3 regions of the Roseibium sp. AWQ4_254 genome follow, and region 3 is predicted to be linked to each of the others. Evidence: predicted binding sites of a transcription regulator. Region 3 holds the regulator's gene; each other region holds the start of a gene.

The links. Region 3 encodes PhoB, which activates phosphate uptake and scavenging genes when phosphate is short. Its sites were predicted from a motif close to TGTCATNNANCTGTCAT; they were not measured.
Region 1: the regulator PhoB is predicted to act here: its motif matches at 6,990-7,006, upstream of phnC (phosphonate ABC transporter ATP-binding protein).
Region 2: the regulator PhoB is predicted to act here: its motif matches at 5,451-5,467, upstream of ACXAIC_RS12255 (BtaA family protein).

What each region holds. Positions count from the first base shown of each region.
Region 1 covers NZ_JBSWYH010000013.1:57,532-67,514, forward strand. Annotated here, with positions in the region: gene ACXAIC_RS11785 (SH3 domain-containing protein) at 1-1,577, shown strand, start outside; gene ACXAIC_RS11790 (aminotransferase class V-fold PLP-dependent enzyme) at 1,855-3,321, shown strand; gene ACXAIC_RS11795 (class II glutamine amidotransferase) at 3,345-4,133, shown strand; gene ACXAIC_RS11800 (HD domain-containing protein) at 4,156-4,791, opposite strand; gene ACXAIC_RS11805 (helix-turn-helix domain-containing protein) at 4,856-5,428, opposite strand; gene ACXAIC_RS11810 (VOC family protein) at 5,609-5,968, opposite strand; gene ACXAIC_RS11815 (DapH/DapD/GlmU-related protein) at 6,030-6,656, opposite strand; gene phnC (phosphonate ABC transporter ATP-binding protein) at 7,060-7,893, shown strand; gene phnD (phosphonate ABC transporter substrate-binding protein) at 7,952-8,881, shown strand; gene phnE (phosphonate ABC transporter, permease protein PhnE) at 8,996-9,868, shown strand; gene phnE (phosphonate ABC transporter, permease protein PhnE) at 9,880-9,983, shown strand, end outside.
Region 2 covers NZ_JBSWYH010000014.1:300-10,282, reverse strand. Annotated here, with positions in the region: gene ACXAIC_RS12280 (tyrosine phosphatase family protein) at 44-550, opposite strand; gene ACXAIC_RS12275 (YfbR-like 5'-deoxynucleotidase) at 766-1,428, opposite strand; gene ygfZ (CAF17-like 4Fe-4S cluster assembly/insertion protein YgfZ) at 1,453-2,358, opposite strand; gene ACXAIC_RS12265 (dihydroorotase) at 2,532-3,866, shown strand; gene ACXAIC_RS12260 (L,D-transpeptidase) at 4,154-5,365, shown strand; gene ACXAIC_RS12255 (BtaA family protein) at 5,521-6,783, shown strand; gene ACXAIC_RS12250 (SAM-dependent methyltransferase) at 6,804-7,466, shown strand; gene ACXAIC_RS12245 (hypothetical protein) at 7,545-8,243, opposite strand; gene ACXAIC_RS12240 (LysE family translocator) at 8,372-9,034, shown strand; gene ACXAIC_RS12235 (hypothetical protein) at 9,089-9,361, opposite strand; gene ACXAIC_RS12230 (TIGR02301 family protein) at 9,552-9,962, opposite strand.
Region 3 covers NZ_JBSWYH010000026.1:53,521-63,503, forward strand. Annotated here, with positions in the region: gene pstC (phosphate ABC transporter permease subunit PstC) at 1-230, shown strand, start outside; gene pstA (phosphate ABC transporter permease PstA) at 230-1,579, shown strand; gene pstB (phosphate ABC transporter ATP-binding protein PstB) at 1,591-2,388, shown strand; gene phoU (phosphate signaling complex protein PhoU) at 2,420-3,115, shown strand; gene phoB (phosphate regulon transcriptional regulator PhoB) at 3,188-3,886, shown strand; gene ACXAIC_RS19000 (GcrA family cell cycle regulator) at 4,376-4,918, opposite strand; gene ACXAIC_RS19005 (acetylornithine transaminase) at 5,398-6,597, shown strand; gene argF (ornithine carbamoyltransferase) at 6,594-7,523, shown strand; gene ACXAIC_RS19015 (Hsp33 family molecular chaperone) at 7,536-8,510, shown strand; gene ACXAIC_RS19020 (efflux RND transporter periplasmic adaptor subunit) at 8,781-9,983, shown strand, end outside.

The DNA.
Region 1 (9,983 bases), on a different contig from region 3:
GCACGTCCACCTGGTACATTCTGGTGTCTGGGCGCTGGTTCAAATCCGCCTCGCTGGAGGGCCCCTGGACCTTCACCACGCCGGATATGCCCTCCGACTTTCAGAACATTCCCGAAGACGCGCCCTATTATTCGGTGCGCGCGTCGATCCCGGGCACGTCAGAGGCGGCGCAAGCCCGGCTGAAAGCCAGCATTCCAACCACGGCCCGGGTGGAGGTCGGCTCGGTCAGTGCGGATATCGCCTATGCGGGCGATCCGGAATTCGAGCCGATCAAAGGCACGTCCATGTCCTATGCGGTCAACACCAATGATCAAGTCATCCAGGTGGGCGCCAAATATTATGTGCTTCAGAACGGGGTCTGGTTTGTTGGCGACAGCCCGGAAGGGCCCTTCGTGGTTGCCACGTCCGTGCCTGACGAGATCTATACGATCCCACCCTCGTCCCCGGTCTATAATGTGACCTATGTCCGGGTGTATGAAACAGAACCCAATGCGGTCTGGTACGGTTACACAATGGGCTATCTCACCGGCTTTCTGGCCTGGGGAGTCTTTGTCTATGGCAGCGGCTGGTATTACCGGCCCTGGTACCGGCCGGGCCTGCGCCCGATCTATTTTCCCCGTCCGGTGACCTACGGCATTGGTGCCTTTTATAATCCGGTCCGGGGCACCTATGGCCGCTATGGCTATGCCTATGGCCCGCGCCGGGGCATTGCCGGGGGCGGGATCTACAATCCGCGCACCGGAGGATACATTCGCGGGGCCGCCATCAGTGGGCCGCGCGGCAGCGCCGGGTTCATCTCCGCTTATAATCCGCGCACCGGCAACCGGATCGTCGCCGGTGGGGCAAGGGGCATTTACGGGTCCTGGGGCGGGGCGGCCGTGTCGGGGCCGCAATGGGCGCGCACCCGGGATCTTCAGGCCGGGGCCGCGCAGCGCTGGAAACAGGACGGCAATCTCGGCCGTGTCGCCAGCCTCGACCGGCGCAGCGATGTGTTTGCCGGGCGTGACGGCTCGGTCTACCGGCGGGACGGGGAGACTTGGCAGAAATTTGAAGGTGGCCGCTGGGATGACGTGTCAGCGCCTTCCAAAGAGGCGCTTCAGGACCGTCTTGGCAGTCTGGATGCGGGCGCTGCGCTGGGCGCGGGTGCCGCAGTTGGCGCCGGGGCCGCTTTGGCCAACCGGCCTGCGGGCGACCGGCTCAGATCCCAGCAGGAGACGAACCGGGGCAAACCCGTGGGGCGGCCCGGCGAGCGGCCAGCAGGCGAAAGAGCGAACCTGAACCGGCCCGCAGGGGGCGGGACCACCAAAGTGCCCGCCGGCCAGCGCCCGAACCTGCAAAGGCCCCAGGCTCAGAAACCGGCCCAGAGACCGGCGACTCGACCGGCCCAGCAGACCCGTCAGGTTCCGGCGAATCTGAACCGGGACCGCAAGGCAAGATCCGCCGGGAACCGGCAGGTGAACCGCCAGCGCAATGTGCAGCGATCCCGTCCTCAGGCCACACGGCCCCAGCAGGCGCGTCCGAACCGCGGGGGAGGCGGAGCCTCAAAGCGCCGTGCGGGCGGCCACCGCAGACGCTGACCGGCAAGAGCGGGGAGGCAGACAGGCCGGCCCCGCTTCCCGCTGGCCTCCGGCTGGACGCACTGCATTGGAAGGGGGCAGGGGCTTTCGATGGGGGGGGTGACCGGCCGCAGCTGCGGAGAGGGATTCGAGTGTCAAATTTGAGATGTTAATTTGATCGAAAAATTGGACAAAATAAGATCATAAGAGGCAATTTTTGATCTATTTGCGAGGAGAAAGGTAAGGAAGATCCCGGTCTGAAGATCATATGATTGTGGTCATGATACTGGAGAAACCCATGCCCCACAGCACCGGAACTGCGCTCGACCTCTTCAAGGACAGTCTGAAAGGCCCCGGCTTGACCGACAGGTTGCGCAAGGGTCTGATCGGCGAGAGCGCGATTGTTTCCAGCCCGCACGGTGATCACCCAATGATCTATGCCGACTATGTGGCTTCCGGGCGCGCGTTGCGCCAGATCGAGAACTTCGTTCTGGAGAACATCCTGCCGGTCTATGCCAACAGCCACACGGAAGCCTCCTTTTGCGGCAGCGCCATGACCCGGATGCGTTCGGCGGCCCGTACGGAAATCGCCCGCATTTGCGGTGCCGGGGACGGCTACGCCACTGTCTTTTGCGGCTCCGGGGCCACGGCAGGCCTGAACCGGCTTGTACATCTTCTGGGCGTTGCCGATGCGGCCCGGCGCGGCGAGACCCCCCTTGTGATTCTCGGGCCCTATGAGCATCACTCCGATATCCTGCCCTGGCGGGAGAGCGGGGCGGATGTCGTCGAGATTGCAGAAGACGAAACAGGCGGTCCGGATCTGGAGGATCTGGAGAATGTTCTGCGCGGGGCGGGGACATCCCGGCTGGTCATCGGCGCGTTTTCGCAAATGTCCAATGTCACCGGCATTGTCACTGATGACCGGGCCGTAACACGGCTTCTGAAAGCCTATGGTGCGCTGAGTGTCTGGGACTGTGCGGGCTCCGGACCGTATCTTCCCATCGATATGCGCGAGGGAACCGATGAACAAAAAGACGCGGTGGTCGTCTCCCCGCACAAATTCATTGGCGGCCCGGCCTCGTCCGGTATCATGATTGTCCGCAAGGCGGCGGTCTGCCGCAGCGCACCGGTTTTCCCGGGCGGTGGCACCGTTCGCTTTGTATCCCCCTGGGGCCATGACTACAGCCTGGACATTGCCGCCCGGGAGGAGGCCGGCACCCCCAATGTGGTCGGTGATATCCGGGCGGCGCTGGTGTTTCTGGTCAAGGAGGCTATCGGCCAGGAGGTCATGGACCAGCGAAATGCGGCCTGGCGGGAGAAGGCGCTTTCGGTGTGGAGCGCCAATCCGGCAATTGAACTCATGGGAAACCCAAAAGCCTGCCATGTGCTGCCGGTGTTTTCCTTCCGGGTGCGCGATCTGGAGCGGGGCGGCTATATCCACCAGCAGCTGGTCACCAGAATGCTATCTGATGCCTATGGGGTTCAGGCAAGGGGCGGCTGCGCTTGCGCCGGGCCCTATGCCCACCGGCTGCTCAAGATCGGACAGGAGCAGTCCGACGCCATGCGGGCAGGCATTCTTTCCGGTGAAGAACTGAAGAAGCCCGGCTGGACCCGGCTCAATTTTTCGGTTCTCCTGACGGAGGAGAAGGGGGACAGGATCATTGCGGCAGTCGATGAGCTGGCCCGGGCTCCGTATCCTCTGGCGGAGCAGTATATCTGTGATGAATCCAAGGCGCGGTTCACTGCCATCGAGCACGCTGCTTAAGAAACAAGGATCAGCGTTGAGCCATGTGCCGTTGGGCAGCCTGGAGCGGAACACCGCGCTATCTGGAAGAGGTCATCTGCGATCCCGAGCATTCGCTGATCGATCAGAGTCGCAACGCCTTGTCGTGCAAGACGGCGGTGAATGCGGATGGTTTTGGGGTCGCCTGGTATGGCGACCGGGACACGCCCTGCCTGTACAAGGATGTGCGGCCCGCCTGGTCTGACCCGAATCTGCTCCAGATTGCCCGTCATATCCGCTCCGGGCATTTTCTGGCCCATGTGCGCGCTTCGACCGGCACGGCCACGATCCGCGACAATTGCCATCCTTTCACCCATGGGCGCTGGAGTTTCATCCACAATGGCCAGGTGGGTGGCTATGACAAGGTGCGGCGGCGGCTCGACAACATGATTCCCGATGATCTTTACCGCCACCGCATGGGGGGCACTGACAGTGAGTGCCTGTTTCTGGTCGCGCTGGCCTATGGCCTGCCGCTGCATCCGCGCGCGGCCATGGCACGGGCAGTGTTTGAAGCTGAAGCCCTGTCCAAATTTGCGGGCACTGCACCGCATATGCGCTTTGCCTCAGCCTGGTCGGATGGCGAGACGCTCTATGCTGCGCGCTATGCCTCCGACAATTTCCCGCCGACGCTCTATTACCGGGCGTTTGACGATGGCGTCATGGTGGTGTCGGAGCCGCTGGACCAGGCCGGTGAGTGCTGGGTGGAAGTGCCCCATGGCCACATGATCGAGGTCCGTGCGGGAACGGTCCGGCAGATGGCGTTTATCAGCGACGAAGACCTGGTGGAGAGCTGAGGGGCTCAGGTCCGCACCGCCGTCACTCTTGGCTCCCTGCTGCCTCTGCCATCAGCTCTTTCGTGGTGCAATCGGCAATCTCCCGGATCTGGTGGGGCAGTGCAAAGGCCCCGGTTCGCTCAGCCCCGTAGGTCAGATTGAACCGGTGAAAGTCCGCGCTTTGCGGCGGCATCAAATGGTGCTGAAAAATGGTTTCCAGCTTGTCGAAGGCCTTGGCAAGCCGGGCTTCCGTTGTGGCCGCAGCGGCATACTCGTCCCACAGCCCCAACAGGCTGTCCGTCAGATCTTCCGGCAGCGCCGCACACGGGGTTTGAAAGTCCTGTCTCTCCCGGGCCTCCCGGTTATCACCCGCTGTCTGCAAGGGGGCCGGAATATCGCCTGAAATGGCCTCGCCCAGGTCGTGGATCAGGGCCAGTTTCAACAGCTTCAGAAAGTCGATCCCCGCCAGCTCCTTTTCAAAAAGAACCAGCATCAGAGCCAGCCGCCAGCTGTGTTCCGCACTGCTTTCCGGACGGCCGGATCTGGACTGGCCGGAGCGCAATGTGTCCTTCAGCCGCTCAGCTTCCTGCAAAAAGGCTAGAATACCGGTAAGCCTGGAGGGGGCAATTGTTCCGGCTTCCGGGGTGTCGGGCGGAGATATTTCGGGTGTGGTGCTCATGGACCGATGGTAGCGCCGCAGACCGTTTCAGGCGAGCAGCCATCTGGTCGGAAGCCTGAATAAATTATGCGTCTGGAGAGCGTTCGTCCCGCACAAGCCGGACACAGCCACCATCTGACAGTACCAGGCGGGAAATGCGCAGGCAGCTTTCGGGAATCGTCAGTTCCTGAAATTCCGCCCGTTCGGTCCGGTAGACAATGTCCGGGCTGTCCGGCTCGAACCAGCCCAGGTCCTGCAATTGGTGCTCTGCGGCCCGGATACCTTCAGAGGCAAAGCGCCACAGAGGTTTGCCCAGAAGATCCGGAACACCCACATGCCACTGCGCGGCGCGGGCAGGCGAGGCCGCCAGCAGCCTGTGGGTGAGGTCACAGACCAGATGCACTGGCGATGAAGACTTGGTCACAAGGTCGAGCAGTGCCCGGTCCGATGCGCTTTGTGGCCGGGCGCGCAAGAGCCAGGCGATTTTCGCAGCACAGTTCTGATCCGGAGCCCCATGCCCGCTTTCCCATCTTGAAATCCGGCTTTGAGATACGCCGAGTTCGGCGGCCAGCACTTGCTGCTTGACGCAGTTCAGCACCCGCCACCTGCGCAAGGACGGGCCGAGACTGGCGGGTAGAACAGCACACTCGGTGATCATGACGGCAGATTATAGCGTGTCGCGATAAAGCGGTTTTGCCTTTCGCTGCCTGAAATCAGTAATTTCAACGCAAAAGACAAAACGGTTTGAAACCATTTGAACACGACACGCACCAGATCAACCACAGTGAAACCGGAGCCGGTTGTGCAAGGGAAAGATGCGGAGTGCCGGGAGCACGGCTTATTTGAACGCCCGGCTGGACACTTGAATGGAATTGCCATCCGGGTCCTTGGCATTGGCAAAGACATATCCATCAGCCTTGTGTAAAGACCCGAAGGTCAGCCCGTTCTGTCCGGCTGTCTCGCAAAAGGCTGCGACATCGCAGACGTCGAAGACGAGCTTGACAGCAGTTTGCCCAAGTTTCTGTGATTTGGCAGCCTTGTGCAGCAACAGTCGCGCACCGCCCCCGGGCGGGGGAACCAGTTCCGTCAGCCGGTCTTCCGGATCAGACTGCCTCTCGTAGCCAAAATGCCGGCAATAAAAGGCGACACTCAGATCCGGGTCACGTACATAAAGGATCAGGCGGGTGAGGGGAGCCATCGGCTGAACACTCCGGCGAGAGGGAGCCGGTAAAACAGACAGCCGGCTCGGGGGCCGTCTGCTACCGGTATTTTTCGATAAAAGCATCAATCGTCAGGTTGCGGAAGTCCGGCAGGCGTTCTTTCAGATGATCGTGGCTCCAGTCCCACCAGCAGATTTCCATAAGGGCCTCTTCCTGGGCTTCGCTGAAGCGGCGCTTGATCGGCTTGGCGGCGACCCCGCCGACCACAGTATAGGGCGCCACATCCTTGGAGACGACCGCCCCGGCCGCAACAATTGCCCCGGTGCCGATGGTGACACCGGCCAGCACCGTCACATTGTGCCCGATCCACACATCATGACCGAGGGTTACCCAGTCATCCTTGCGCCACTGGAAGAAGTCCGCGTCGTCTTCGCCCAGGCCATAGGCCGCCGCCCGGTAGGTGAAATGGTGCTGTGAGGCGCGCCAGGTGGCGTGGTTGCCGGGATTGAGGCGCACCCGGCGGGCAATGGAGCAGAATTTGCCGATGGTGCTCCAGACCACGTCCCCCTCCTGAACGATATAGGAATAATTGCCCATCTGGCTTTCGCGCATCTGGGTGTGGGCTCCGACTTCTGTCCAGGCCCCGATCTCGCAATTGAGCACCTTGGCGTCCGGGTGAATCGTCGGGGCTTCGGAGAGGGCCTGTTTTTGCGTGGGGGCGGACATCGGGACTCCATCTGGATTTTTGGGGGAGGGACTTGAACCGGGACCGGGTTTTAGCCTGCGGGCGGGTGGTCTGGGTGACGGTTTGATGACGTTTTTGTAACGCTGCGGCACTCCTTTTGCGGGAGTGGTGTCAACGCCAAAACTCTTGAATGTAATGCTCTGGAAATTTTTCCAGATGCGGTGCCTGAATTTCAGGCAAGTCCGGCACCGGATGTGACACCGTAAAAAGGTTGTCAACGCGACGTTCTTCCGCTGTCTTCGCACGGTCCGCTAAAGATCAAGCTCAAGATGTCACCGAAGTGACATAAATCTTTGACCTTAAAGTCAAAAACCTGTCATGCAATTGTAATCCTGAAATGGCTCTTGTCGCCCTGCATTTCAACATTCATGGGGCAGGGCTCGCGTGATTCAGTTTCAGGATGTGACCAAGACCTTCGGGGCCCGGACTGCGGTGCACAAGGTGAGTTTCACCATCGACCAGCCGCAGATGGTGGGCATCATTGGCCGCTCTGGTGCGGGCAAGTCCACCCTCTTGCGCATGATCAACCGGCTCACCCCGGCCACATCCGGGCAGATCCTCTTTGAGGGGCGGGACATTTTGAGCCTGAAAGGCGGGATGATGCGCCGCTGGCAGCGCGACTGCGCCATGGTTTTCCAGCAGTTCAATCTGGTGCCCCGGCTCGACGTGGTCACCAATGTGATGCTCGGCCGGTTGAACATGCACGGAACGCTTCCCTCCCTGTTGAAACTGTTTTCCCGGGAAGAGCGGGCGCTGGCGCTGATCAATCTGGACCGTCTCGGCATTGCCCAGGAAGCGACCAAACGGGCCGAGGAACTGTCCGGCGGCCAGCAGCAACGCGTGGCGATTGCCCGGGCGCTGATGCAGGACCCGCATATGATCCTGGCCGATGAGCCGATTGCCTCGCTCGATCCCATGAATGCGAAGATTGTCATGGACGCGCTGCGCGAAATCCATGAGCGCGACAACAAGGTGGTGATCTGCAACCTGCACACGCTCGACACGGCGCGCACCTATTGCGACCGGGTCATCGGCATGCGCGACGGGCACATGGTGTTCGATGGCCCGCCGGAAGAGCTGACCACTGATGCGGCCCGCGAAATCTACGGGGCCGACGAAAGTTTCAACGAGGCCGCGACCTCAACTGCAATCGACGCCGGCGGGACCGGCGCAACGCAATCCGCCGGAGCGATGACCCCGGCGGCCGCAACGGTTTGATCCGCTTGCTCATCCTCTCAAATGTCATCCGAAACAGACCCTCTTGGAGTGTCAATTCATGAAGATCTTTTCCAAAATCGTTGCGGCTGCCGCCGTCAGCGTGTTCGCCCTGAACGCCGTCAATGTGTCCGTTGCCAACGCCGCAGACATCGAGGAATTCCGTATCGGTATCCTGGGCGGTGAAAACGAGGCGGACCGCCTGCGCAGCAACGAGTGCCTGGCCAAGCGTTTTGAAAAACTGCTCGGTGTTCCGGTCAAACTGTTCCCGGCTGCTGATTATGCCGGCACGCTGGAAGGCCTGAAGGGCGGCAACCTGGACTATGCCGAGCTGGGCGCGTCCGGCTATTCATCTCTTTACCTGGCCGACCCGAACCTGGTCGAGCCGATCGTGACCACCGAGCAGGTTGACGGGTCCACCGGCTACCACTCCATCATGGTCGCCCTTGCCGACAGCAACATCGAAAGCCTCGATGACATGAAAGGCAAGAAGCTGGGCTATGCCGATCCGAATTCCACGTCCGGTTACCTGGTTCCGTCCGTGTCCTTCGAAAAAATGGGCATTGACCCGGACACCTATTTCAGCTCCACACAGTTCTCCGGTGGCCACGAGCAGAACGTCCTGGCTGTCCTGAACGGTGACGTGGACGGTGGCGTGACCTGGTCTTCCGGTGTGGGCGACTGGGACGAAGGCTTTTCCTCCGGCAACCTTCGCAAAATGGTCGACAAAGGCATGCTCGACATGTCCCAGATCCGTGAAATCTGGCGCTCGCCGCTGATCCCGAACGGCCCGATCGTGCTGCGTTCCTCCCTGCCGCAAGACGTCAAGGACAAGATCAAGGCGTCCATGCTCTCCTTCGACAAGGACGATCCTGAGTGCATGTACAATGTCGCTGCCGGTGAAATCAAACAGTATGTCGAAGTCAAGCCTGGCTTCTACGACACCATCATTGCCGCTCGTAAGGCAAAGATCGAAAACAAGAAGAACTAATTTCTTCTTTTGAGAAAGGGGCGGCCCGGAGCCGCCCCTTTTACCTGCCTTGAGCCGCTGAGGCGCTCCACAGCCTCGCGCAAAGCCGCTCCAACCGGCTGAAAAGGACCCGCTGTGACCGCACACTCCCTCTTGTCCGACCATCCCCAACTGCAGACCATCGATGAGGCCTGTGGCAAGATGGCCCGGAGCCGAAATCTCTATACGGCCCTTCTGATTGGTGTCTGTGTGATCATCATCATCGGCGGCCTCATGGTTGCAGATGAGGCCAATTCCGGGAGCTTCTCCAACGGTCTGGCGAGCTTTTTCGACTATCCCCGGGATCTGCTGGTCGACACATTCGATGCAGGATGGTCCTGGTTCGGCCTTCTGGCCCATTATTTCCCGTATCTGGTCGAGACCGTGAACATCGCGATCCTGGCGACACTGATCGGCTTTGTTCTGGGCGGCACCCTGAGCTTTGTGGCCAGCCGCAATCTGGTCTCCAACCGATTTGTCGTGTTCTGGATGCGGCGCCTGATGGACGTGACCCGCGCCTTTCCCGAGCTGGTGCTGGCCCTGGTGCTTGTGCTTGCCCTGGGGCCGACCGCCGTGGCTGCTGTGGCGGCTGTTGCCTTTCACACCATCGGCGCGCTCGGCAAGCTGTTTTCCGAATGCAACGAAAATGCGGACATGAAGCCGATGGAAGGCATGAAGTCGGCAGGGGCGTCCTGGATGCAGCAGATCCGCTTTGCCATCGTGCCCCAGGTCATTCCGAATTTTCTATCCTATACGCTGCTGCGCCTTGAAATCAATGTCAGGGCCTCAGCGATCCTGGGCTTCGTGGGGGCAGGGGGCCTGGGGGCGGAACTGAAAAAGGTGGTGGACTGGAACTACGGGGCCGATGTGACCGCCATCATCGTTCTGCTCGTCTGTGCGATCACCGGCATCGACTATCTGTCCGGGTGGATCCGCAAGGCGTTTATCGGCAAAGCCGGCTTGCTCTGAAAGGCGATCAGATGTCTCTTCTTACTCCCGCGCAGATGGCCGACATCGATAGCCGGTTTCCCGGCGTGATCGACCGGCCGCTCTCCCGCCGCCTGCTGCCCGCCGGGGTGGCGGT
Region 2 (9,983 bases), on a different contig from region 3:
GGGCGCAGCCCCGCATCTCCGTTTCAGGATCGCAGCGCTGTCGTCAGTCGAGCGGCATGATGAAAGGCGTGCCTTCAAAGGCGTTTGCCCCCCGGCCGATGCCCCGGATGGCATCGATCATGCGCCCGTTGCGGCCCAGCAGCTTGTCGGCCATGGCCACGATCCGTGCATTGGGGGTGGCCGACGGGGACCGCTCGCGCAGCAAGGCGGCCAGCCGGTACTCATCCGAATCGGGCGTCAGGGCACAGGCGGCCACATAGGCCCCGGCGGTGGAGCGGCTGATACCCGCCCAGCAATGGATCACCAGCGGCGCTTTCCGGTCCCAGGCACCGGCAAAGTCGATCAGCGCCTGAACATGGGTCTCGTTGGGCGGGGTCAGATTGGCGATTGGCTCCACGATGTCATTGAAGGCCAGAAACAGGTGCCGGCCGGGATCCACACCTGCCGGGGTGGACACTGCCATTTCCGCATTGATCAATGTGACAACGGATTTCGCCCCGGTCCGGGCGACCGTTTCGTTCAGTTTGGAAAGAGAACACACGTGCAGCATGGCGGAACCGGTTTCGTTTGTGTCCATAAAACTAGTCACCTGACTCTGAAGTTCGTCTCATGTCCCGGCACGCTCCGAACGAACTTCAGAGTCAAGGAGGTGACAAGCAAGGTTATGTTTCTAGTGTGGTTTTCGAATTTGAAACCCGCTCCGGAAGTTGCTGCGAACATGAAGCACATTTCAAATTCACCAAATTAGGGCCTTTGTCCGCAAAGTCACGCCTTTGCACGTTTGCTCCCGCGAGCTGTTTCGCGCTCACGCAAGGTTTCCAGCGCATGGAAGCGCTCCAGAAACAGCTCCTGAGCTTTGGCGACGGGAAGCGGTTTCAATCCATAGCGCAGCTTTCCCGTGCTGTCCGATTGAAAGCCTCTGGGGCGGCCAAAAATCTTGGCGGCTTCCATATCATCGAAGCCGGCCAGTTCAACCGCTTCAAAATAGGCACAGATGATATCGGCCCGCTTGGCCAGCTTCTTCACGGTCTGTGGGATCTCCGCGGGCAGGCCGAAGCGCACATGAACGGCAGCCTGAAGGCGCCCTTCAACGGCCTTGTAGGCTTCACCGATCACCGCCTTGAACGGCGAGATCATGTCGCCGATCACATATTCGGGGGCATCATGCAAAAGCACCGCCAGACGCCAATGGGCGGGCAGGTCCGGTTTCAGCTTAAGGGCAATGTCTTCGACAATCAGGGAATGTTCGGCAACAGAAAAGGCATGGTCGCCATTGGTCTGCCCGTTCCAGCGGGCCACCCGGGCAAGCCCGTGGGCAATGTCGGAGATCTCCACATCCAGGGGCGAGGGATCCAGCAGATTAAGACGCCTGCCGGACAACATGCGTTGCCAGGCGCGGGGAGGCTGATCGGGGCGGGCTGTGGGCATCGGTCCTGAATGTCGTGAGTGGCACTATCCGTCCGCTGCGGCCGTCTCAGGCCAGGTAAACGCCGCCCAATCGGGGATGCTGACCTGAATCTCCACGCCGCCGCAGTCAAGAGGGGTGCCGTTTTCCTTGGCCTGAGCCGCCTTGTCAAGCCGCACCACCGCCAGCGCAAGGGCGCTGTCTCCGGTGACAGCCGACGAGCCGATCGCGCCGATGGCCTTGCCATCCGCCGTCACGGGGGTTCCCATCTCCGGCAGGGCGCTTTTTGCGGCCGCTTTCAAGAACCGCTTGCGGGCGGTGCCCCGGTGGTGCACCCGAGAGACCACTTCCTGGCCGACATAACAGCCCTTGGTGAAGGAGACACCGCCCAGCTGGTCGAGGTCGACATCATGGGGAAAGAGGTCGGAATAGACATAGTCCTTCAGGCCCTCGGGCACGCCGAGGGCAATCCGGTGCCTGTCATAGGCTGCAAGGGGGAGTGTATCTGCGCCTGAAGACTGAGCAAACAGATCCGCCGGACCGACCACGCGCCGTCCGAGCGCAGGCAAGCGCGGATCGGGCAAATCAACGCGTGCGCCGGGCGCTTCTGCTGCGCCGTCCCAGAGCGCGAACACGGTCATCTCAGGGGCTTCCAGCGCCAGATCAACCTTGGCCCGCAGCCGGTAGAAGCTCAGCCGTTTTAGAAGATCTGCCGCGATGGCCGCAGGCGCGTCTAGCAGATAGCCGTCCCCGGTGTTGTAAATCAGGAAATCGAACAGGATCTTGCCCTGGGGCGTCAAGAGAGCTGCAGAAGAAGCGCCTGTTCTGTCCGTCTCCTCCAGATCGGCCGTCACCAGGTTCTGCAGGAAATGATGGGCCTCATCCCCGGCAACGCGGATCAAGGCACGGTCGGTCAGGTCAACGGTCTTGGCGTCGGTCTTGGTGGCGGTCAAGGGGGCGCTCCTTATGGGCTCAGAGGACGCAGGTCTTGACCGGCGAAATAAGTGTTTTGGGACAGGAGGGCAAGGCCGGGATTTCTGAAGACGGATCTGGTCCTTTGCGGGCAGCCCGCGTATAAGCCCGGAAGCATACTCACCCCTGACCCAGCCGAAGCCGGAGGAAGCCCATGAGCGAGACCTATGACCTGATCCTGAAAGGCGGAACCGTCGTCAATCAGGATGGTGAGGGCCAGCGTGATGTGGCCATCCGTGACGGGCGGATTGCCGGGATCGGCACTTTTGAGGGCCCCCAGGCGGAGCGGGTGATTGAGTGCACCGGGCTGCATGTTCTGCCCGGTGTCATGGACACTCAGGTGCATTTCCGCGAGCCTGGGCTGGACCACAAGGAAGATCTGGAATCAGGCTCGCGCGCGGCCGTCATGGGTGGGGTGACGGCGGTCTTTGAAATGCCGAACACCAATCCGCTGACCACGTCGGAAAGCGCACTGGCGGACAAGGTCAGGCGCGGCCACCACCGCATGCATTGCGATTTTGCCTTCTGGGTCGGTGGCACCCGGGACAATGTGAAAGACATTCCCGAACTGGAACGCCTGCCTGCGGCGGCAGGCATCAAGGTCTTCATGGGCTCGTCGACCGGGGACCTTCTGGTGGAAGATGACCAGGGCGTGCGCGACATCCTGTCGGCGACCCGGCGCCGGGCGGCCTTTCATTCCGAAGACGAGTTCCGGCTGCGGGCGCGCCAGGGCGAGCGGATCGAGGGGGACCCAAGCTCCCATCCGGTCTGGCGCGACGAGATCGCGGCCCTGCAATGCACCCAGCGCCTGGTCGGCATTGCCCGGGAAACGGGGGCGAAGATCCATATCCTGCACCTGTCCACCGCCGAAGAGGTCGACTATCTGATCGCTCACAAGGACGTGGCCTCCATTGAAGTGACCCCCCACCACCTGACCCTGACGGACGAGGCTTACAAGCGCCTCGGGACCCTGGTGCAGATGAACCCTCCTGTGCGTGCGCCCCGGCATTCGGAAAAACTGTGGTGGGGCCTGGAACAGGGCATTCTGGACATTTTCGGATCCGATCACGCGCCGCATCTTCTGGAAGAAAAGCAGAAGCCTTATCCCGCATCGCCCTCCGGCATGACCGGGGTGCAGACCCTGGTGCCGGTCATGCTGGATCATGTGAACAAGGGGCGCTTGAGCCTCGCGAGGTTCGTGGACATGACCAGCGCAGGCCCGGCCCGCCTGTTCCAGCCTGCGCGCAAGGGCCGGATTGCCGTTGGCTATGACGCCGATTTCACGGTTGTTGACATGAAACGGACAGAGACTATCCGCAACGAATGGATCGCTTCCAAATGCGGCTGGACCCCCTATGACGGCAAGGACGTTACCGGCTGGCCCGTGGGCACGATTGTGCGCGGTCATCAGGTGATGTGGGAGGGCGAGCTGACGGCCCCGTCCGAAGGCGAAGCGGTGATTTTTCAAGATGGTGTGTCCAAAAAGTAACCTGACGTAGCGTTTTCAAAGTCAGAAGACGGGGTGCGATCCGCCTACGGGGCTCGGCATGCTGGATCGTCGGGCGTGTTGTGACGGATCCAAACAATTTGTGATGTGAATGACAGTGGCCGGCTGGCTAGGATGTCAAGCTGGATGGGCGGTCAGGTCTGGAAACAAATGGGTAACCGTGTTTCCTAACCTGATCTCAAATCGTTACAGGTCATAGTTCCCTTGGGTAAAGGGTTTTCGTTGAGCTTTTGGGTTTTGCGTTGGGGAGCTCCGGGATGTTGTTTGGAATGTTTCATATAATGCGCACCGGTCCGGCTGGCCGGCTTTTCACCGCCGCGGCCATGTCCATGGCCGTTGTCACCGCTGCTTCGGCGCGCGATACAGCGCCTGAGACCGGCGCCGAGCAAGCGTCCGAAGCGCCGCTTCATATGCTGGTGTCGCTGAAAGAGCAGAACATCCGGGTGTACCGGGGACTGGATCTGATTGAAGTGTCGCCGATTTCCTCCGGCAAGCGCGGTCACAGTACGCCGACCGGGGTGTTTTCGATCCTGGAAAAGCGCCGCAAGCATTTCTCCAATCTCTATGACAATGCGCCGATGCCGTTCATGCAGCGCCTGACCTGGTCGGGTGTGGCGCTTCATGTGGGCAAACTGCCCGGCTATCCGGCCTCCCATGGCTGCATCCGTCTGCCGCGCCCCTTTGCCAAGTCGCTCTATTCCATGACGGAGCGGGGCGTGCAGGTGGTTGTGACAAAGGGCGAGGCGGCGCCGCAAAGTGTGCGCAGCCCCGCATTGCCTCAGCCCTATGCGCCAGCCACGGAGGTGGCGAGCCTGTCCGGCAAGACAATTGAGTCGGACCCGGCCCTGCGCGGGGCCATCCGCCCGGCCGCGCTCCAGGCGCCGCTGACAGTTGCCCAGCCGGACAATCCCCATTTCGACCGTCCGCTGCGAATGATCATTACGCCGCAAAAGCCGCCCAACAAGGTGAAGGTGCTGCAGCGGCTGTTGAACAAGCTCGGCTATGAGGCCGGTCCAGTGGACGGTGTTGCGGGCCGCAAGACCCGGGCTGCCATCCGCCTTTATCAGGAAGGTGCCGAGCTGCCGGTCACCGGCAACATCACAGATGGGCTGACCGCGCGCCTTTTTGCCGAAGCCGGCTATGAAAAGCCTCAAAACGCGATGCTGCGTGTGCGCCGGAAGTTCCGGGACATTTATTCCGCTCCAGTCACCATCAAGGACATCGATCAGGAAATCGGCACCCATGTCTTCACCGCGCTTGGCTTTGAGCAGGGCGATACAACAGTCGAGTGGATTGCGGTGTCGGCGGAAGGGGAGCGCGGCGGCACAGCCGAGGACGTTTTGAACCGGCTTGAGATCTCCGCAAAAGTGGCGGTTGACCTGTCCCGGATGCTGACCCCCGGCACATCGCTGACGGTGACTGACCGCAGTTACAAGCGCAATACGGGACTGGGCACGGATTTCGTGGTCATTACCCGCTAAAGGACCGGACCCGTCCGCAGCACGAACAGCCCCCGCAACTTGCGGGGGTTTTTATTATCCGGATAAGCGCAGTTTTTCCTGTCAGCGTCACCAAATTGTCGTCTGCTTGCCGTATCGCAGGGCAATTCAGTCGCGCGATGACTCGGGAGAAAGTAATGGCGCAGAGCACGCTCACAGCTTCGAAGAAACGTCTCAAGAATGCGGTGCACCGTTCGGAGGCAACATCCCGGGAAGGGATCTTGGAGCGCCTCTTCACCTTCGCTTTCAAGGGGCTTGTCTATCCACAGATCTGGGAAGATCCGGATGTGGACATGCGGGCCTTGCGGCTGACACCCGAGTCCAAAATGATTGCGATCGCGTCCGGCGGCTGCAATGTGATGTCCTATCTCACCGCCAACCCGGCCGAGATCACCGCCGTTGACCTGAACCGGGCCCATGTGGCGCTGGGCCGCCTCAAACTGGCCGCTGCCAAGCACTTCCCCAATTACGAAACCTTCTACCGGTTCTTCGGTGAAGCCGATGAAAAGGCCAATGTGGCCGCCTATAACCGGTTTTTGAAAGACAATCTCGATCCAGAGACGATTGCCTACTGGGAAGGCCGGGATCTGGCCAATTGGGGCCGCAAGCGCATCACCCTGTTCTCCCGCGATCTCTACCATCACGGACTGCTCGGCTATTGCATCGGGGTTGGCCATCTGGTCGCCCGCCTTTACGGGATCGATCCGAAACATATGGTCAAGACCCGGTCCCTGGAAGAACAGCGCAGCTTCTTCGACAGCGCCTTGGCGCCGCTCTTCGACAAGCGCCTGGTGCGCTGGGCGACGTCAAAGAAAATGTCTCTTTATGGCCTCGGCATTCCGCCAGCGCAGTATGACGCGCTCGTGTCCGCCAATGCGGACGGAAATATGTCCGCGGTGCTCAAGGAACGGCTGGAGAAACTCGCCTGCGACTTTTCCATGAAGGACAACTATTTCGCCTGGCAGGCCTTTGGCCGGGGCTATGCGCCCAAGACTCAAGAAACCACCGGGGAATCCGGCCCGCTGCCGCCCTATCTGAAGCGCGATCATTTTGAAGAGATCCGCGAACGGGCCAGTCGGGTGCGGGTTCTGAACCGGAACTTCACCGAACATCTCCAGTCCGTCGATGAGGGATCTCTGGACGCTTATGTGCTGCTCGATGCCCAGGACTGGATGACCGATCATCAGCTCAACGCTCTCTGGTCTGAAATCACCCGCACGGCCCGCCCGGGCGCACGGGTGGTGTTCCGCACCGCTGCTGAGCCGACCTTGCTGCCCGGCCGTGTGGCCGACGAGATCCTGGACCGCTGGACCTATGAGGAAGAGGAAAGCCTGGAGCTTGGCCGTCAGGACCGCTCCTCCATCTATGGTGGTTTCCACCTTTATGTGTTTAACGGCTGAGACGCGGTACGGGACAAGGCATGACGGGAGCGGTTGAAACGGCAAAGCTGATGGACGCTGTCTATCGCCATCAGCGCCATGTCTATGATTTCACGCGTAAATATTATCTTCTGGGACGGGACCATCTGATTGCCCGGCTGGACCCGCCCCGCCAGGGGGTTGTTTTGGAGCTGGGCTGCGGCACCGGGCGCAACCTGATTGCAGCGGCGAAAAGACATCCCGATGTGCGCTTCGTCGGTCTGGATATTTCCAGGCACATGCTGGAAACGGCGGAAAAGAACATCGCCAAGGCCGGGTTGAGCGACCAGATCACCTTGATCGAAGGCGATGCGGCCGACCCGGAGGCCACGTCGGCCAAGGCAACCGGTGTCGTTGCCTTTGACCGGGTGTTTTATTCCTACACCTTGTCGATGATCCCGATCTGGCGCGAGGCGCTGGCGGCAGGGGCCGCCCGGCTTGCAACGGGCGGACGAATCCATGTGGTTGATTTCGGTCAGCAGAAAGGTCTGCCCGGCTGGTTCCGCAAACTGCTCTTTGCTTGGCTGAGATCCTTCCATGTAACGCCACGGGCCGGTCTGGAAGAGGAATTGCGCGAGTTGGCGGACCGGACCGGCTGCAGACTGGAGGCAAGACCGCTTTACCGGGGCTATGCCGACTATGCGGAGCTCCACAAGGCTCCCTGAAAGGGGGAGATTCTGTGCTGTTGCGCGGCTGCGGGGGCGTGCAGGAGCAAAGACGCGCTGGTCCGTCGGGGGGCTTTCCTAATCCCCGGCGACAAAATAATGCAGGGTGCCATCCGGGCCAATTCCGACCCGGTAGAACGTCCAGGCACCGAATTCTTCCATCTCCGCAAAATCCCCGGCTGTGATGATCCGGAACATTTCCACCTTCTGGTCCGGGCGCAGGCTGGACAGGGGATAGCGGGCGAAATAGGGCCAGACATACATTTCCTGAGGGGTGCCGGCATCGACATGGAGAAAACCTGCATCAAGCACATCCGCCAGGATCGCCAGGATCTCGAAGCCCTCGCCATCGCCGGAACTGGATTTCAGGAAATCGATGGGGTCGCCGGTGTCTCCAAAGGACAGGGTGGGCGGCAATTCATTGCTTTCCAGCACCATGCGCAGCCGGTCCATGCTGCCGGACAGGGCGGCTTCTGTCAGTTGTGCATGCATGCGGGCCACCGGCTTCGGCAGCATCGACGTGTTGTAAAGAACCGGCGGCGGGGCTGGGTCCTCGGCCTGCCGGGCCGAACCGTTTGCGCTGGGCCCGTCCCCGGGTTCCGTTTGCGCCGGATCGGCCTCGGTCTGCGGGCCGCTCAGATGTGCATCGGGGATCGGCGGCGCCTGGGTCGTGTCCTGGGGAGCGATGGGAATGGTCTGTATGGTAACGGTCTTTGCAGTTGCCACCTCCGTGCAAAGGCCGAGCACCAGAGCCACCGCCAAAATCGTCCGTCCCATCGTGAACTCCTGAACACTGTTTCCGCTCATCGGTATGCCCCACAGGGTCATTCCTTAAACAATTCATGGCAGGGTTGGAACCGGGAGAGAGGAATTTCCCGGTCAAGGATGAGCGAGAAGGGCCGGCTGTGACCGTTTTGGAATATGTGCTGATCGGATATTTCGTCGGCATTCTCACAACCGCTCCGGTGGGGCCGGTCAATGTCATGGCAATTCAGAACGCTGCGCGCGGTGGCTTCAACCACGGGGTGTTTGTTGGTCTGGGCGCCGTTCTGGCTGATACGCTCTTTGCCATTGTTGCGATCTTTGGTGTGTCTGCCATCACCAATTTTGTCGAAGGCCAGCTCAGCCTGATCGAGTTTGCGGGCGGTGCGCTGCTGATCGTGTTCGGGCTCAAGATCTGGCACACCCATACTCATCTGGATGCGCAGGGCAATGGCCGCGACCATGGCTTTTTGACCGACGCAACAGCCGCATTCTTCATGGCAGTCACCAATCCGGGAACGATTTTCGCCTTTGCTGCGATCTTCGGGGTGCTGGGGGATTTTCGCCCGGTCCATGGCGACCATCTCGGCTCGCTGATGATGGTCGCTGGCGTTGCATGCGGAGCAACATCCTGGTGGGTCGGGGTATCGGCGGTGGTAACCTATTTCAAGGCCAGGATTGACGAACGCTGGCTGGACCGGGCCAACCACATTGCCGGTGCGGTCCTGATTCTGTTCGGTGTGATCATTTATATAAAACTGGCTGTGTATGGCAGCAGCCATGCTTCCGGCATCTGGACGCATTGAAGCAAAAAGGCCGGTGACCCAGCCTCATTGCATCTTGTTGTCAGTCTGCCTCGACTATTGCAGCACCCGGTTGACCGTGTAGTCGCCCTGGAGGATCCGGTCCGGCAGACCTTCAGCCAGCTTGGCGACGGCATCTTCCCCGTATGCTGCGACAAGGTCGGCAAGGGCGGTGAACATGGCAGCATGGGCGACAGCGTCCGCATCCACCCCGTTGGCAATGGCTTCGGCCCAGGCATCGGAAATAAAGCCGAGAGCAGCACGTCTGATGTCTTCGTCTTCGGCGAACTCGGCATCCATTGCCGCTTCTGCATGATCGTCGTTTATCATTCGTATCCTTACCGGTCTGTCCCGAACCTTTGGGAGCAACTTTTGCGTGTCCCTGTCTCGAATCTCATGACCTGATCCTAGCACGGTGTGTCGCGCTGATAAGCAACCGTGAACACAAACTTAACGTCCACCCACAAATTTCATCCAAAAGGTTTACCAAGTCGTAACGATTGCGGCTTTTTTGCCCGGATTATCTGCCATACCGGCTGGTGACGTCGGTGATAATGGTCTCACCTTCGGTCAAATACTGTGCCATTGCGATACGCGCGGAGCCGGTACACTCTCTGTAAGCAACTGAGAAACCACGGTAACCCTGATTGAACCGCTCAATGAAACGGCGGCGCCGGTTTTCATTAACCGTTTCTGCATCCAGAAAGTCTTCCATCCGGTCCCGCCAGCTCGGAACGTCGGTTTCCCGGCATAAAGGGCGTAAGAAATGGAGTGCGCCGAAGATTTCTGCCAGCCGCATCAGTTGCGGTTCGAAGGGCGGTGCATCGCTCCCAGTTTCCTGCGCCACTGCAACCTGTGGCGGACATGCCAGGACAAGGCCTGTCAACACAAGGCAGAGGCACAACACTGCAAGGAGGCGATTTGCGGTCATGGACGGATCATGCGCTTGGGA
Region 3 (9,983 bases):
TGATTGTGGTGCTCGGGGCAGGGGCAGCCGCACGGCTCAGCCTGAACCCGTTCGAAGCCATGACAACGGTGACTGCCAAAATCGTCAGCCAGCTGACCGGGGATGCGGATTTTGCTTCGCCCGTTGCGCTTGTTGCCTTTGCGTTGGGCATGACGCTGTTCGTGATTACGCTTGGTCTTAATATTGTCGCGCTTTACATCGTGCGCAAATACCGGGAGCAGTATGACTGATGACCGATACAACTCTTCCTCCCGAAGCGGGCGAAACCACTTCGGCCGCGCCGCGCCAGCCCAAGTCGCTTTATGCGCTGGATGATCTTACTCGCAAGCGCAATGCAGCGGAAAAACGGTTCCAGGCCTACGGTATTGCCGCCATCGTGATCGGGCTGTTCTTCCTGGTGGTTCTGGCCTTTGCCATCATCTCCCAGGGCATTCCGGCCTTCTCGCGCACGGTTGTTGAAGTGAAGTTTACCGTGACGCAGGAGCAGTATGAAGCAGCGGAAAAGCAGCTCTTCAAGACGAAAGCCTATGAGCAACTTTTCCTGAACGCCCTGACCGCCCAGCTGAAGGACAGTGGCATCGAAGCAGCGGTTGAACCGGCAGCCATCGGCCGCATTGTCGGCAAGCCGGGCAATACAATCCGTTCCTTTTACCGGGAAAATGAAGACAAGCTCGGCGAGCCAGTCGACTTCAAGCTGGCCGCTTCGTCCCGGGTGGATGGCTATATCAATGGCCGGATCACGCGCGACAACATGACCGACAGCCGGTTCCTGAAGTCGTCGGATCTGGACATTGTTGACCATCTGGTCGATGCGGGCGTCCTCAAGAGCGTCTTCAACTGGCAGTTCGTGACCGGTGCGGATGCCGGGGTGGACAATCCGGGTGCTGCTGGCATTGGGGCGTCCGTGGTCGGTTCCTTCTTTATGATGCTGGTCGTGCTGTTCCTGTCCCTGCCCATCGGCGTTGCCGCCTCCATCTATCTGGAAGAGTTTGCACCGCAGAACCGGTTCACCGATCTGATCGAGGTGAATATTTCCAACCTGGCTGCCGTGCCGTCCATCGTGTTCGGCATTCTGGGCCTGGCCGTGTTCATCCAGTTCATGCATCTGCCGCAATCGGCCCCGCTGGTCGGTGGGCTGGTGCTGACGCTGATGACCCTGCCGACCATCATCATCTCCACACGGGCGTCCTTGAAAGCGGTGCCGCCGAGCATCCGGGATGCGGCGCTGGGCGTCGGAGCGTCCAAGATGCAGGCCATCTTCCACCATGTGCTGCCACTGGCCATGCCGGGCATTTTGACCGGCACCATCATTGGTCTGGCCCAGGCTCTTGGGGAGACCGCGCCGCTGCTGCTGATCGGGATGGTCGGCTTTGTGGCCCGTGGGTATCCGGACGGGCTCGTCTCCGGCTTCATGGACCCGAACTCCGCCATGCCGGCCCAGATCTACACCTGGGCGGCCCGGGCCGACTATGCCTTTTACGAGAAGGCCTGGGGCGGGATTATTGTGCTCCTGATTTTCCTTCTTTCCATGAACATTCTCGCAATCATCCTGCGCCGCAGGTTTGAGCGCCGCTGGTAAGGATTGATCCGATGAACGAGATGCCGACGATTGAACAGGCGAAAGAGATGACCGACAGCAAGATTTCCGCCAACAAGGTCCAGGTCTATTACGGCGACACCCATGCCATCAAAGACGTGGATATTGAAATCCAGCCGCGTTCCGTTACGGCCTTCATTGGCCCGTCCGGCTGTGGCAAGTCGACCTTCCTGCGCACCTTGAATCGCATGAACGACACCATAGATATCTGTCGTGTCGAAGGCTCCATCAAGATTGACGGCGAAGACATTTACGATCCGAAGGTCGATCCGGTGCAGCTGCGGGCCAAGGTGGGCATGGTGTTCCAGAAGCCGAACCCGTTCCCGAAGTCGATTTACGACAATATTGCCTATGGTCCGCGGATCCACGGCCTGTCCCGCAACAAGGCGGAACTGGACGATATCGTGGCCTCGAGCCTTCAGAAGGCCGGCCTTTGGGAAGAAGTCAAGAACCGGCTGGATGAGCCGGGAACAGGCATGTCCGGCGGACAGCAGCAGCGTCTGTGCATTGCGCGCGCAATTGCCGTCAGCCCGGAAGTGATCCTGATGGATGAACCATGTTCGGCACTTGATCCCATTGCTACGGCAAAGGTTGAGGAACTGATCGACGAGCTGCGCGAAAACTACACGATCGTGATCGTGACCCACTCCATGCAGCAGGCGGCCCGTGTCTCTCAGCGCACCGCGTTTTTCCACCTGGGAATTCTGGTTGAGGAAGGTCAGACAGAAGACATCTTTACCAACCCACAGGACAAACGCACGCAGGATTACATCACCGGACGCTTTGGCTAAGCGTATTTGCGAAATCTGAAGGGGACACAGGATGTCTGAACATACAGTCTCGGCTTATGACGAGGAACTGACTGCCATGGCCGGCAAAGTCGCCGAGATGGGCGGCCTTGCAGAACGGGCGTTCGCGGATGCGGTGCATGCGCTGGTCAACCAGGATCTTGATCTGGCCAAGGCTACCATTTCCGGCGATGAACGCCTGGATGGGTTGCATCAGGACGTGGAGATGAAGCTGATCGAGATGATCGCCCGCCGCCAGCCCATGGGGCAGGACCTGCGCGAGATCACTGCCGCCAGCCGCATCGCCAATGACCTGGAGCGGGTGGGCGACCTGGCCAAGAACGTGGCCAAGCGTGTGATTGCCATCGATAGCAATCTCCAGTCCAAAAAGCTGGCCATCGGGGTCGAGCACATGACCGAGCTGGCCCTGTCCCAGCTCAAGCAGGTGCTTGACGCCTATACGCGGCGCGATGCCGAGGCGGCGCGCCGGGTGCAGGAAGGGGACGCGGAAGTCGACGCGATCTATACTTCCCTTTTCCGGGAATTGCTCACCTACATGATGGAAGACCCGCGGGTGATCACCCAATGTGTCCATTTGCTGTTCTGCGCCAAGAACATCGAGCGGATCGGGGATCACGCGACCAATATTGCGGAGAATGTCTTCTTCATGGTCACAGGCGAGCGTCTGCCGGAAGAGCGGGAAAAGCTCGACGAAACGACCAGCGCATAAACCTCTGCAAAAAACAGTGCGCAATTTCCGGCCGGCGCCTGGGCGCCGGCCGCCTAGACGGAGCAAGAACGAATGCCGAAGGTCCTCATCGTTGAAGACGAAGAACCGCTCAGCCTTCTCTTGAGATACAATCTGGAAGCGGAAGGATATCAGGTGGATTCCTGTGTCCGGGGCGATGAGGCGGAAATCCGCCTGCGGGAAAGCCTGCCGGATCTGCTGCTTCTGGACTGGATGCTGCCGGGCCTGTCCGGCATTGAACTGTGCCGCCGCCTACGCACCCGCGAGGACACCGAGCGCCTGCCGGTTATCATGCTGACGGCGCGGGGCGAGGAAGCGGAGCGGATCCGCGGCCTGTCGACCGGGGCAGATGACTATGTGGTCAAGCCGTTCTCCGTGCCGGAGCTGATGGCGCGGGTCCGTGCGATCCTGCGCCGGGCCAGCCCGGAAGTGGTCTCCACGATGTTGCGTTCCGGCGATATTGAACTGGACCGGGAAACCCACCGGGTCCGGCGCAATACCAAGGAAATCCACCTGGGCCCGACCGAGTTCCGCCTGCTGGAGTTCCTGATGACGTCGCCTGGGCGGGTGTTTTCCCGCGAGCAGCTTCTGGACGGTGTCTGGGGTCATGATGTCTATGTGGACGAGCGCACGGTTGATGTGCATGTGGGCCGTCTGCGCAAAGCCCTCAACAGGGGCAAGGCCAAGGACCCGATCCGCACGGTCCGCGGCGCGGGCTACGCCTTCAACGATCAGTTTTCAGCCGTCGGCTGATATCAACCTCACCAAACAGGACCCTATTCGACCGTGACATGAGAGCGTTCCGCAAGGAACGGGTCACAGGGTGATGTGCGGCTTCGTCCAAGACGCGCGACACGGCGGAACGCTCTCGTGTCGTAGCTTAAGGTGGCTCCTACCAACCTCAATAGATAGGAACCGATCTGACCGTGTTTGGGGACTGTTCGTCAAGGAGCAGGTTGCAGGGCGATATGGTTTATCGTTCAAAACTTGGGACGCAGCTGAACAGTCCTCAAACGCGGCCTCGGTGGCCTGCTCCGGCCCGCCGGACTGCGTTGCGCCGCTTGAACGGCCAACCAGGCCGTCCTGCGTGCCTCTCCTTGCCGGTGAACTTGCCCCCTCCAATAGGGACCTTTTGGGTGAGGTTGGCATGGGGCCTGGTAGGTGCTGGAAAATAAAAGCACGCTTCAAACTGAAAAGCCCGCCAAAATAGCGGGCTTTTCTCGTTTGAAAGAAGGTGGGGCGTCAGCCGGCCTTCGCAATCACTTTGCGGTCGCGGCGGCGGTCGGCGACCGGCTGGTAGGCGATCTTGCAGTGATGGGTGCAATAGGGAACACCGGCTTCGGACTGGCGGCCGCAGAAGTAGAAGTCGTCCGTCGCCGGGTCGCCGATCGGCCATTTGCAGGTGCGCTCGGTCAGCGTCAGGATCGTGGCACGCTGGGAAATCGGCACCACCAGTTCGGCCACCGGCTCTGGCTTGATCTCTGCAACGGGCGCAGGGGCTGTATCCGCCTTGAGCGCCGTCGCCCCAATTGTTTGCGGCGGCTGCTGGGCCGGCTTCTTCGGAGCTGAGCTGGTGTTGGTGTTGCTGGCGGTTGCAGAGCGCGGCCGACGGGGCTTGGTGCTTGCGCTTGAGGTCTTTGCCCGCCCGGACAGGCCAAGCCGGTGAACCTTGCCGATCACGGCATTCCGGGTGACGCCTCCAAGCTCGCCAGCGATCTGGCTTGCGCTCAAGCCGTCACCCCAAAGTTTCTTGAGGAGTTCAACCCGTTCGTTTGTCCAACTCATTGCCCGCACCTTTTATTGCGGCCTCTGCGGCCATTAACCCCGTATTAAGCATGCTGGTGCATGCCTAAGTGTGGCATATCTAGTATCTTCGAGTGATTTGCCTTACGAGATGTCGTGTCTGATTGGTCACAGATTACAATAACGTTAATTTGTGAGGCAACCATTGGGCCCAAACCAGTTGGGGATGAAGGGACTTTTCCCCAAGTATGGCGAGGGTATTGAGAATTTTACGAATTCTGTTCCGGTGACTCTACGTATGCGGCCTGGCCGCAGGCCCATTGACAGATAATGGGGCGGCCAGTGTATAACGGAACCGCAACGTGCCGCCTCTCAGGGGCGGCACGTTGCGTTTTGGCCTTGTGCAGGTCTGACGGTGTGCGCGTGCACCGCAGCCAGCCTGCCGGAGCTGAAATCCCTGAAAACCGCCAGTCCCTGCCACACTCGACAGCGCGGGGACGGCCATGGAGTTGAATGAGGTTATGTCCGCGACCGCACTGTTTGGGAATTACGCAAGATCATCCCTGAGCTTTGATCACGGGGAAGGTGTCTGGCTGGTGACCAAGGACGGCCGACGATACCTCGATTGCGGGTCCGGCATCGCTGTGAATTCCTGCGGCCACAGTCACCCGCATCTGGTCAAGGCGCTTCAGGAACAGGCGGCGAAGCTCTGGCACATTTCCAACCTGCACCAGATGCCCGAGGGGGAACGGCTGGCGCAGCGGCTGGCGGATGCCTCCTTTGCCGACAAGGTGCTGTTCGTGAATTCCGGGGCCGAAGCCATGGAAGCGGCGATCAAATGCGCCCGCCGCCATCAATATGACAAGGGCCATCCGGAACGGTTTCACATTGTCACCTTTGAAGGGGCTTTCCACGGCCGTACCATCGCGACGATCGCCGCCGGGGGGCAGGAGAAATACCTGGAAGGCTTTGGCCCCAAGGCGCCCGGTTTCGACCAGGTGCCGGCGGGCGATCTGGATGCGCTCAAGGCGGTCATAGGCCCCCAGACAGCGGCCATCGCGATTGAACCGGTTCAGGGCGAGGGCGGTATCCGGGAAATCCAGCCGGACTTTCTGCGCGCCCTGCGCAAACTGTGTGACGACAACGGCCTGCTGCTCATTTTCGATGAGATCCAGACCGGCATCGGCCGGACGGGCAAGCTGTTTGCCCATGAATGGACCGGTGTCAGCCCGGACCTGATGGCGATTGCCAAGGGGATCGGCGGCGGTTTTCCCATGGGCGCGTGCCTGGCGACGCAAGAGGCTGCCGGCGCGCTCGGGCCTGGCACTCACGGCACCACATTTGGTGGCAATCCGCTCGCCATGGCTGTTGGCAATGCGGTGCTCGACATCATTCTTGAAGAGGGCTTTCTGGGCGAGGTTCAACGCAAGGGCCTGAACTTCAAGCAGAAGCTTGCCGGTCTGGTGGACGGCCATCCGGATGTGCTGGCGGAAGTGCGCGGCAGCGGACTGATGCTAGGTCTCAGATGCGTGGTGCCCGTGGGCGAATTTTCGGCTGCGGCCCGGGAGGCCGGGCTCCTGGCCGTTCCGGCCGGTGACAATGTCCTGCGGCTTCTGCCGCCGCTGACAATGAGCGAAGACGAAATTGCGATCGCGCTGGAGCGTCTGGAACAGGCGGCGCAGGCGGTTGAGGCGAACTTGGTGGAAGGAGCGGCCGGATGACCGCACATGCAGCTTACCGGAATTTTCTCGACCTGACGGACCTTGAGGGCGACGAACTGCGCGCCATTCTGGAAACCGCAAAGACCATCAAGGCAAACCGCAATGGTGTGCGCCCGGGTGAGGGGCCGCTGGCCGGCAAGGTACTGGCCATGATTTTCGAGCAGCCTTCCACCCGGACCCGCATTTCCTTTGATGTGGGCATGCGCGAACTCGGCGGCGAAACCCTGATGCTGACCGGCGCGGAAATGCAGCTTGGCCGGGGTGAGACCATTGCCGACACGGCCCGGGTTCTGTCCCGGTTCGTCGATGCAATCATGATCCGTATTCTCAGCCATGAGGATCTGACGGAGCTGGCCGAATATGCCACGGTTCCCGTGATCAATGGCCTGACCAAAGTGTCCCACCCGTGCCAGATCATGGCGGATCTGATGACGTTTGAGGAACACCGCGGGCCGATCACCGGCAAGAGTGTGGCATGGACCGGCGACAGCAACAATGTTCTGGCCTCCTGGGTGCATGCCGCGCCGCGGTTTGATTTCGAACTGCGCATTGCCACACCGGCCGAGCTGGCACCACCCCAGGACCTGATCGACGCCGCGCGCGCCAAGGGTGGTTCCATTCTTGTGACCACAGACCCATATGAGGCCGTAAAGGGAACCGACTGTGTCGTGACCGATTGCTGGGTCTCCATGGGCGATGATGACAGCGAGAGCCGTCACAATCTTCTCAGCGCCTATCAGGTCAACGAAAAGCTGATGGAAGAAGCCAACGCCCGGGCAGTGTTCATGCACTGCCTGCCGGCGCATCGCGGCGAAGAAGTCACAGCCGAGGTTATGGACGGTCCCAATTCCGTGGTGTTTGATGAAGCTGAAAACCGGCTCCATGCCCAGAAAGGCGTTCTGGCCTGGTGTTTCGGCAAAGGATAAGGCAAGGCCGACGTGGCATTTAATCTTGAGGAACTGGGGATTGCCCCCGCAGGGCTGGACGCTGTCCGGCCTTTTGCCGTGGAAGGGCTGGACGTTCGGGGGCGCGCTGTTGCCCTTGGCCCGGTACTGGAAGCCATTCTGGAACGGCATGCCTATCCGGAGCCGGTCTCCCGGCTCCTGGCTGAAGCTATTGTTCTGGCAAGCCTGTTGGGGACATCGCTGAAATTCGATGGCCGCTTCACACTGCAGACCCAGACGCAGGGGCCGGTGTCGATGCTTGTGGTCGACTTTGCCTCGCCGGATGCAATGCGTGCCTGCGCCAGCTTTGACGAAGACCGGGTCGCAGCGCTTGTGGCCGCAGGCAAGGCGACGCCGGAGGCGCTCCTTGGCCATGGCCATCTGGCCATGACCATCGACCAGGGCCAGCACATGCAACGCTATCAGGGCCTTGTGGAGCTGGACGGGATTTCTCTGGAAGAAGTCGCCCGCCGCTACTTCGAACGCTCTGAACAGATCCCGACCGAAGTCCGGCTTGGGGTGGGAGAGCTGTTCACCCGCCAGGAAGGCGAGGGCCATGCCAGAACCTGGACCGCAGGCGGGATCATGGTGCAGTTCCTGCCCGAGGCGCCGGAGCGGTTGCGTCAAGCGGATATCGACCCCGGGGATGCCCCGGAAGGCACTGAAGCGCCCGAAGTTGCGGAGGATGATGCCTGGGTGGAAGCCAAGGCGCTCGTCGACACCGTCAAGGATGTGGAACTGACAGACCCGGAAGTGAGCGTTGAAATGCTGCTGTTCCGGCTGTTTCACGAGCGTGGGGTGCGGCTGTTCAACCCCCAGCCGCTGGCAGACAAGTGCCGCTGCTCCCGCGAGAAGATTGCCTCCGTCCTGTCCGGCTTTTCGGCGGAGGAAGTGGAGAGCATGACCGTTGACGGAAAGATTGCTGTCACGTGTGAATTCTGCAACGCCAAATATGAGTTCGATGGCTGATCTCAATCTACCGTTTGGGTAGAATATGCACTGATTGCATAAACAGTTCAGATCCTTGGGGCTGGATGTGATGGCCCTTCCGGGCAGAGGGATCTGTCCGCAAAGACAGCTTAAGTCTGCGCAAACAGACACATTTCGTTACACTTTTCACGCCCCATTTGCGGTTTCTACGCAGGTCCGGGGTTGAATTTTGCGGTGCGAAATAAAACTATCCGTCAATCATTGACATAAAGACACCCGCAGTCCCTTTTAAAGCCCGGTGTACCAAACATGCTGCAAACGCTTCCCCAGGAAACCGGACCCCAGGAAACCGGACCCCAGAAAACCGCAGACAAGCCGGTTTCAGACGTTCTTCCGCCGCAGGCTCCGCAACCGGGCGAAGGCTGGCGGCGGACGTTGCTGATCCTGAAGGCCCTGCTCCAGGCACTGATCGCCTTTGCGATCCTGATCGGGGCGTTTATTGGCATGAATGCACTGGTGGCAAGCAAGCCAGAAGTGCCGAAACAGGCCATCCGGGAAAAAAGCTATCCCGTCGAGACGCTGACCCTTCAAAAAGGGGACTATGCTCCGGATATCAATGTCTATGGGGAAACCACGGCGGGCCGGGAAGTGGAACTCAGGGCCCTTGTCGGCGGTGAGGTGAGCCAGATTCACCCGAATTTGAAGGCCGGCGGCTTTGTGGCCAAGGGTGACCTTCTGGTGGCGATCGACCGGTTCGACTATGAAGGCGCTGTCACGGAAGCGGAGGCCAATCTGGCGGAAGCCCATGCTGCGCTTGTGGAAAGCCAGGGGCAGGTGGTTCTGGAACGGGCCAATATGGCGCGGGCGAAGGAACAGCTGGAATTTGCCACACGCGACTTGCAGCGGGCAGAGGATCTGGTCAACCGCGGCGCGGTAACGGAGCGGACCGTCGACGACCGGCGGCTGCTTGTGTCCCAGCGCCAGCAGGCGCTTGAGCAGGCTCAAAACACGCTGACCCTTTATGAAGCCAAGGTCGAGCAGCAGAAAGCGGCGGTCAAGCGCCTGGACTGGCGCCTTGAAGATGCAAAGCGGCAGCTTGAGAACACGGTTCTGCGCGCCCCGTTTGATGCCATTGTGCGCTCCGAAGCGGCGGAGCCGGGGCGGCTGGTGAGTGTGAACGATTCTGTGGTTTCGCTTTACGCGGCCGATGAATTTGAGGTCCGTTTCACCTTGTCGGACAACCAGTATGGCCGCCTGGTTGCCGACAGCGGCACGGTTGTCGGTCGCCCGGTGCAGGTGACCTGGTATCTGGGCACCACCCCGGTTACCTATCAGGCGACGGTGAGCCGCATCGGTGCGGATGTGGCCAGCACGCGCGGCGGGGTAGAGCTGATTGCCTCCATCGACAGCTCGGATGCGGCTGTTCCCCTTCGCCCCGGCGCCTTTGTCGAGATCTCCCTGGCTGATGAAACCTACCATGACAGTTTCCGGGTCCCGGAGACCGCCTATTAC